DNA from 2 places in the Marinobacter sp. V34 genome. Region 2 is predicted to be linked to the other one. Evidence: riboswitches for the same ligand, from Rfam matches in the RefSeq annotation. Region 2 holds a riboswitch; the other holds the start of a gene.
What was found. A riboswitch is a leader RNA that binds a small molecule or an ion and turns the genes downstream of it on or off. The one in region 2 is predicted to bind cobalamin.
Positions count from the first base shown of each region.

Region 1: it holds a riboswitch for cobalamin, as region 2 does, so the genes downstream of both, AC0B60_RS03055 (TonB-dependent receptor plug domain-containing protein) here and AC0B60_RS04170 (ribonucleoside-diphosphate reductase subunit alpha) in region 2, are expected to answer to the same signal.

Region 1 covers NZ_JBUPZY010000001.1:647,589-652,009, reverse strand. The annotation lists gene AC0B60_RS03060 (cobaltochelatase subunit CobN) at 1-459, opposite strand, end outside; gene AC0B60_RS03055 (TonB-dependent receptor plug domain-containing protein) at 482-2,293, opposite strand; cobalamin riboswitch at 2,439-2,660, opposite strand; gene cobD (threonine-phosphate decarboxylase CobD) at 2,697-3,716, opposite strand; gene AC0B60_RS03045 (cob(I)yrinic acid a,c-diamide adenosyltransferase) at 3,745-4,302, opposite strand; gene AC0B60_RS03040 (methylmalonyl-CoA mutase family protein) at 4,345-4,421, opposite strand, start outside.
Region 2 covers NZ_JBUPZY010000002.1:235,550-239,970, forward strand. The annotation lists gene AC0B60_RS04170 (ribonucleoside-diphosphate reductase subunit alpha) at 1-1,440, opposite strand, end outside; cobalamin riboswitch at 1,551-1,759, opposite strand; gene AC0B60_RS04175 (DUF3047 domain-containing protein) at 1,861-2,595, shown strand; gene nhaB (sodium/proton antiporter NhaB) at 2,582-4,087, opposite strand; gene AC0B60_RS04185 (TonB-dependent siderophore receptor) at 4,340-4,421, opposite strand, start outside.

The DNA.
Region 1 (4,421 bases), on a different contig from region 2:
GGGGTCCGGCGCTTTCATCAGGTTGTTCAGCGTAGAAGCATCCAGGGCCTCCAGGGCCTTGCGGCCATCGAGCCGCGACAGTGCTGTCAGCGCCCTGTCGCTATTAACCCCCAACACTGGAAACTCGCGAACGGCCGCCTGCTCACTCACTGCACGCTCAATCCGGCCCACCTGCTCTCCGAAAACCGCTGCCATCAATAAGGCATCGGCCTGGCTAATCAGATCATCAAGGGCGCTGTTGTTCAGGTTTGCCAACTGCTCGGGTGTGCGCAGAATAATGCGGTGATCTGGATGGGCTGTCAGGAAGCGTTCCGCACCAGCGGCCATCTCGGCAGCGGAACGCTCGGACACCACCCCAAATACCGTGGCGCCGAACACTGACTGGGACAGCATCAACAGAAGTCCCGAAAGACAGCCGAGCAACGGGCGGCTCAGAGTTCGATACAGACGTTCCATCATGCCCTTACCTCTCCTTGGTTGATCAAATGTCGTAGCGAATCGTCAACATGGCGGTGCGGCCAGCGGCTATATAGGCACTTCCGTCGAAGCGCTGCGCCGTGGCGTATTCTCTGTCGAGCACGTTGTCAACTGTCAGATTTGTGGTCCAATGGCTGTCAATTTCCCACTTTGCCCGCAGGTCCCAAGTGACAAAGCCGGCGATGCGCTCTTCATTTTCGGCATCGTCGTAACGATACCCTTGGCCCTTTACGGTCGTTCCCAACGACACTCGGCCGAAGTCCCGATCCAGATCCACCCGGAACTGTTTTCCGCTACGGCGACGAATTCGATTATCGGTCTCACGGTCGCGGGGGTCAGTTACCGATGCAGCCGCCTGCACTGTCCATTCGTCCAATTCCAGGCCAGCACTCAGTTCAACCCCTCGGATGCGTGCTTCATTAACATTAAACGGTGCGAACCGGCCGTCTCTGAAGACAAATACAATCAGGTCATCAGCATCTGTCTGATAGATCGCGGCATCCCAGAACCAACGCGTGTAATTCCCACCAATACCGAACTCCACACTACCTGCGGTTTCTGGTTTCAGGTCCGCATTACCAAAGTTGGGAAAGTAAAGGTCGTTGAACGTAGGTGCACGGAAAGACGTGCTGTAGCTCACCCTGAACCTATGGTTGCGATCCATATCGATGCCCATGGCAATCGCACCGGTTTCTTCACGCCCAAAAGCCTCGTTGTCGTCGGCGCGCAAACTCAGTTGAAAGTCCGTCGGACCAAAATTCAGCAAAGCCTGACCAAAAACAGCGGCGTTGGTGCGGCTGGTTTCGTCAAAGTCGGTGGTGCTTTCTACTTCATCCACCAACAGCTCACCACCCAGAATGTACTCATGGCGGCCAGCACTGATCTGGTTCTCCAGGCGAGCACTGCGAGTCTTTGTATCAAATACACTGTCACCAAAGTCATCGCGTGTTTCCTGTTCGTCGATGGACTCAGCCAGCAGAATACGCGTACGCCAGTAGTCGCTAAGAGGAGCTTCCAGGCGGACACCCAGGGTCTGGATAGCGAAGTCGGTATCCCCACCCTCGAACTCGGTATTGCCTTGGGCGCGCATGACTACAACCCCGGCTTCTCCACCGGAGTCAAATTGGTGAGCAACGGACGCCAGGGCGGACGTATTACGAAAGCCCTTGTCTTCCCCCCCTTCAACGATGGCCGTGCCGTCAGTTTCCAGATGGCTAGCGCTGAGACTGTATTTCATCCGGCCTTCAGTACCGGCTGTTCCAGCCACATACTCCTGGGTGTTAAAGTTGCCACCGCCGGCCTGGACCCATCCTTCATGGCCCTTTTCCGCGCTGTGGGTGAAGGCCTGAATAACACCGCCCACGGCATCGGCACCGTACAGGTTGCTGCGGGAACCCCGAACAATTTCTACCCTTTCCACCATTTGCGGCGGAAAATACTGCCAGGCCGCACTGCCACTGGTGGCAGAGCGCAAACGAATGCCATCCACCAAAAAAACGGTGGATTCGCTACCAGTGCCCCGGGTATACACTGTGGTATTTTTACCGAAAGAGCCGCTACTGGTGATATCGATGCCGGGTTGTCCCATCAGTAGCTCGTCGAACGTTTGAGGCTGCAAACGTTCGATAGCCTCTTCATCAATCACCGTGACCGATGAGTCACTTTCGCCCCGTGTCTTCGGGCCAAGCGTGGCCGTAACAACAATGGGATCGAGTGCCGAGACCATCATTTCTTCGTCGGCAAGTACATTGGAAACTGGCAGGAACGCAAGGGGAAAGCCGGATAACAGAACCGGCAAAGACTTCGGACAACTCATAATCAACACTCGCTGGCAAACCACGCGCACCCGCGTGATGGTTATTGTGTTGCGGAGTTTGAGTATGAGATTGGGGAGGCAGGATACGAGTCAGGGTACGGGTGTGAGACCGACGCAACTCTCCCACCGCCGTCGCCCTCCGCAACTTCCGGTGTGTATTCAGGCCGGTCTCCGGGCTTGCGAGTGGATCAGCCGATGGGCCGGTCCGAGGCAATCACCTTCCCATGCATGACGCACAGTGGCTTTTTTCGATTGCCTTTAGCTCGCTTACCGTTGCGGGGGCAGCGTCGGACTTTAACCGACTTCCCGTTTTAAGCTCTCCGGCGGCATTACGCCAAAAAGCTTTACCTGAACACGGTGTTCATCGAATCGGGCGCCAAACTAGCAGCCCTTATGTGCTAAATCAATACAGATTACTTAAATACAGTGCCTGGTCTAACCGCGTCCATTCCGGTTCAGAGCCGGGCAATCCAAACCGCAATGCTGCGGGATTCCCGAACTCGCGAACGAGGATTCCCCGCCTCGCGAGTTCAGCTGCAATGTTCGCAGCCCGGCCATGCCGAACGTATTTAAAAAGCGCTGTTCCAGTAACTCCTTCAAAGCCATGCCTCGACAGGCAGTCCGACAACCGTTGGCTTTCACTGTGCAACCGCTCAATCGTCGATGCCTGCCACTGGGTGTCCGCCAGCGCCCGACCCATGACAAATCGCGCGGGGCCACTGACCGACCAGGGCCCGATCATTGCCTCCAATCGGCCAATAATATTCGGGTCTCCCACCACAGCTCCGGCCCGCAGGCCCGCCAGGCCGAAAAACTTACCCAGTGATCTCATGACGACAAGGCCGGGGCTGTCGGTCGCATGCCCAACACTGAGCTCCGGGGTGGCATCGACAAATGCCTCGTCCACAATCAACCATCCACCGCGACGTTGCAGCCGATCATGCCAGCTTAACAACCGGCTCGGATCGACAGCGTGACCGGTGGGGTTGCTTGGATTGATCCAGACCAAAACATCCAGCTCATCCAGCCAGCCTTCGTCATCATCCTCTTGCTGGTCGTCGCCAATCTCGATCACCTGATGGCCAGCAACAGCCCAGCTGTGACTATGCTCCCGGTAACCCGGAAAGGGCACACCAACCCGGCACGGCGATCGTAAACGGGGCAAGTGCATGATGGCCGCCTGGCTGCCGGCCAGGGCCATACAAGCGGCGGCATCCGGTGCACCTGACCATTGCCTGATGCGCTGCTCCAGGCCATCGTCAGGCTCCGGAAGGCGACACCAGACCTCTTCCGGGATCGCCGGAACAGGCCAACCACGCGGATTGATACCGGTGGACAGGTCCAGCCATTGATCCAGGGGGATGCCCGCTTTATTCGCGGCGGCGCGTAACCGGCCACCATGCTCCGGCGGTGACAAACTCACGTTTCAGTACCCTGCTCGTGGGCGACCATTATTCACCCGGCACCCAAAGTACGTCGTCTTTTCCCTGATTATTCGCATGTCTGGCAAGAACGAACAGCAAATCAGACAGCCGGTTCATGTATTCCAGCACCAGTGAGCTGATGTTCTGTTCTTCCTGCAGTTGAACAATAATTCGCTCGGCCCGACGCGTCACGGTACGGGCATGATGTAGGTGCGTTGCGGCCGCATTGCCCGCGGGCAGGATAAAGGAGCGAAGCGACGGAATGTCCGCGTTAAACCGATCGATTTCCTCCTCAAGTTCAACCGTTTTACCCTCGGCAAGCCTGAGTGGCGGATATTTCGGGCTCTCCACGATCGGGGTGCACAGATCCGCCCCGACATCGAACAGATCGTTCTGAATGCGCGCCAGTATAGCGTCCAGCTCTTCATCCACATGCAGTCGCGCAAGACCAATCACCGCGTTGGCTTCATCCACCGTGCCGTAGGCTTCCACACGCAGGTCATACTTCGCGACGCGGCTGCCGTCGCCAAGGCCGGTATCGCCCTTGTCTCCGGTTTTCGTATAGATCTTGGTGAGCCTGACCATTCATGCCTCCCGTGAACCAGTTCTGTCAGCATTCGAAGCCGGTCAGATTACAGGTTTTTCGCGATAGGTTCCCCACATCCCTTTGAGAGTTTCAACAATGTCGCCCATCGAAGCACCCT
Region 2 (4,421 bases):
CTGATCACTGCGCATGCGTTCGATCAGTAGGTCCGGTACCCAATTGGCGGTGTTCATGTCATGGGTACGACGACGTTCATCGCCGGTGTTCTTGCGTAGCTCCAGGAACTCCTCAATATCCAGGTGCCAGCTTTCCAGGTATGCGCACACGGCGCCCTTTCGCTTGCCGCCCTGATTCACCGCCACCGCCGTGTCGTTCACCACTTTCAGAAATGGCACCACGCCCTGGCTGCTGCCGTTCGTGCCTTTGATATGGGAGCCCAGCGCACGGACCGGTGTCCAGTCGTTACCCAGGCCGCCAGCCCACTTGGACAACATGGCGTTGTCGCGGATGGCACCGTAAATACCTTCAAGGTCATCCTGTACGGTGGTGAGGTAGCAGGACGACAGCTGGGAATGGCGAGTACCACTGTTAAACAGGGTCGGAGTGGAGGCCATGTAGTCGAACGATGACAGCAGGTCGTAGAACTCAATGGCCCGGGCATTGGGGTCATCCTCCTGCAGCGCAAGGCCCATGGACACGCGCATGAAGAAGACCTGGGGCAATTCCAGCCGGTCACCTTTCCAGTTGAGGAAATAGCGGTCGTAGAGGGTCTGCAGGCCCAGGAAACCAAACTGATGGTCCCGCTCCGGCTTGAGGGCGGCACCCAGGCGTTCCAGGTCGAACGCCGCCATGGCGTCATCCAACAGTTCGTAGTGGATACCCTGTTCAATAAAGGTGCTCAGGGCCTGCGGGTAAATTTCCGCCAGCGGCAAACTTAGGGGCAGCTTCAGGGCGGTCGCGGTTTCCAGCCGAAGTTGTTCCAGCAGCAGGCGAGCGGTCACAGCACTGTAGTCAGGCTCCTGCTCAATGCGACCACGGGCAGTCATGATCAACGCAGACAACACCTCTTCCTCAGCGATACCGTCGTAAAGATTCCTCAGCGCCCCTTCCACCAGAGATTCACCATTGATGCCCTCCAATCCCTGGCTGGCACGTTCAACCTGGACTTTCATTAGCCCCAGATCCAGCGGTGCAACGTCGCCGCCCGCCTTCTTCACGGTCAGCGTGGGATGCGCCTCAACCGGCTCCAGGCTGGCCCGCTCCTGAGCATGAGCTTCCCGGTAGAGGACGTAAGCGCGGGCCACTTTCTGCTCCTCCGCACGCATCAACGCCAGTTCCACTTGGTCCTGAATATCTTCAATATGCACCTTCCCGCCGGCTTTCAAGCGGCGGCTGATGGCCTGCATGACCTGATTCGTAACCTGTTCCACGGAATCGTGGATACGGGCTGAGCCCGCGGCTTCATCGCCTTCGACGGCAAGAAATGCTTTGGTCACAGCAACGCTGATTTTGCTGGCGTTGAATCCAACCAGAGCGCCGTTACGTTTAATAACCTGTAGGGAAGCAGTGCTGGATGAGGCAGATTGGCCGGGCTCGGCCAGAGTGGCGGTAGACATGTCCGTTCTCCTGAGTACGCGTTTATGCAAAGACCTTCGCGTACGCAGGGGCGAGCATCGCTCTGAACAGAGACAACACAAAACCGATCTGCTCACCTTGATACGCGAAGGTGCAGTTGTGTTCCCAGGCAGGTCTTCGGACTCAGGGGCGTGAGCCTGTTGGCTCGGCCTTGCGTGGCGACTTCCCGGCATTCGCCAGTGTCTTTGTGCCACGCTCGTTCCCCAATACCGCTGCGCGTCAGTTCCGGAGTCTCACCGGATTCCCAGTACCGTGATAATCGCGATCAGTGATTGATTAACCTTTGATCGCTATATCTGGTACCAAGCCAAGGATATAAACACTATATAGGCTAAGATTAATCACAACAAGGCACTTTTCCGACAGAGACCGGTCAGTGAACAAAAGCATAGGAGCATCCCATGAGTCCTTTACGGAGATACCTGACGGCCGCCCTGGCGCTTTCGATGATCGCAGCCACAGCCCTGGCAGACAGTGCCGAAAACTCGCTGATCACCGCGTTTTCAGCCATAACGTCCCTGGAAGATGGCTGGGAACCGATGGAGTTTCCGAAGATCGACCGCCACAGTCGCTATCAGCTGACGGACGACAACGGCGAACAGGTGGTCGAGGCCACCACGGACAACAGCGCCTCCGGGCTTATTGCAAGGGTGTCTGTCGAACCCGGGGATTCGCTGATCCTGCGCTGGCGGTGGAAAGTGTCGAACGTCTATGAGCAGGGAAACGCCCGTAAAAAGGAGGGCGATGACTACCCCGCGCGAATCTACGTGGCTTTTGAGTTCGAGCCGGACGAAGCCGGCTTTTTCGAGCGCGCGAAACGCAAGACCGTGGAAGTGGTGTTCGGGGAGGAACTGCCGGGCAATGCGCTGAACTACATCTGGGCGAACCGGCTGCCGGTCGGAGAGATCGTTGCCAACCCCTTCACCGATACCACGATGATGGTCGCGGTGAACTCCGGCGTCACCAACACTGGCGAATGGGTCACGGTGGAACGCGATATCGTTGCGGACTACCGCAAGGCCTTTGACCGCGAGCCACCAAAGCTGGTGGGCGTCGCCATCATGTCGGATTCCGACAACACCGGAGCATCTGCTACTGCCTGGTATGGCGATGTCAGCCTGGTCAAACCAGATTGATGACGCAAAACAGGCCCACCGCACCCATCACGATGGTATAGGGAAACGCCATCACAACCATCCGCCCGTAGGACAACCGCACCAGCGGGGCGATTGCAGACGTCAGCAGAAACAGAAACGCTGCCTGGCCGTTGGGTGTGGCCACACTGGGTAGGTTGGTGCCGGTATTGATGGCGATGGCCAGCTCCTGGAAATGCTCGTAGTCGATACTGCCGGCGTCCAGCGCCTGTTTGATTTCACTGATATACACGGTGGCTACAAACACATTGTCGCTGATCATCGACAACAGCCCGTTCGCAATAAAGAACATGCCCGGCTGCTGATCCTGCGGCAGGCTGAGCACAAAATCGATGATCGGCTTGAACAGGTGTTGCTCGTGAATGACCGCAACAATGGCAAAAAATACGACCAACAGCGAGGTAAACGGCAACGACTCCTGAAAGGCTTTGCCGATCTGGTGTTCGTCTGTAACACCGGTGAACGAGGTGATCAGGATAATCACCAGAAGGCCAATCAATCCCACCTCTGCCAGGTGAAACGCCAGCCCAACAACCAGTACCAGAGCCGCCATCGCCTGCACCCACAGGGCAGCCTGGTCGGCTTTCGTGCGCTTGGTGCGCTCGTTGTCAGCAAACTCTTCCAGTACCTGGCGGACAGGCTTGGGCAACCGGGCGCCATACCCAAACCAGCGCAGCTTTTCCAAAAGCCAGCAGGTGGTCAGGCCGGCCACCAGCACCGGCAGGCTCACCGGCGCCATGCGCAGGAAGAAACTGACAAAGTCCCACCCTACTACCTTGGCGATCAGCAGGTTCTGGGGCTCGCCCACCATGGTGGAGACTCCCCCCAAGGCCGTTCCAATAGCACCGTGCATCAGCAGGCTACGCAGAAAGGCCCGGAACTTGTCCAGGTCTTCCCGGTGCAACTCAATCACGTGTTCATCGCTGTTGGCGTTGTGATCAGAGTGATGATAACCCTTGCCGGAGGCAACCTTGTGGTACACCGAGTAAAAACCGACAGCGACACTGATGATGACTGCGGTGACGGTAAGCGCGTCCAGGAACGCGGATAGAACGGCCGCAGCAGCACAGAACAGCAGTGACAACGCGGACTTTGACCGCACACCCACCAGGATCTGGGTAAACGTCACGAGCAGCAGCTCTTTCATAAAGTAGATGCCAGCCACCATGAACATCAGAAGCAGGATGACCGGGAAGTTCACCAACACCTCGTGGTACACCGCGTCCGCTGACGTCATACCCACCAACAGGGCTTCAATCGCCAGCAACCCACCGGGCAACAGTGGGTAGCACTTCAGCGCCATGGCCAGGGTAAAGATAAACTCCCCCACCAACGCCCAACCGGCCACGGCCGGGCCAAGGGTCCAGACAATCAGGGGGTTGGCAATCAGGAAAAGCAGGATAACCTGTTTGTACCAGGTGGGCGCATTACCCAGGAAGTTGTGGGTAAAGCCGGAGAGAACGGTTGTGGGCATTGCGGGAATCTTCTGAGTAAACGGTTTGTTGGAATTGTGTGGCAGAAGGCCCGCATCTTCCTTGATATATGTGTAACCGGTAATTCCCCAAAGGTACAGGGTGAGTGCCTATTTGGTCTTACATGAAACAAGGAAGAGTGGCCGGACGACCACTCAAAAGAGTTTCGTAATATTACTTAAAAACAGAGTCGGAATCGACTCTATTTTCAGCGCTCAGAGTTTGTTTTGCCCCTCGTCACTTTCCACTCGTGATCAGAATCGGTAGGAAACCGACGCCGTCACGTTACGCTCAGCGCCGAAGTAACAGAACTCCAGGCTGTTATAGCAGGACGCC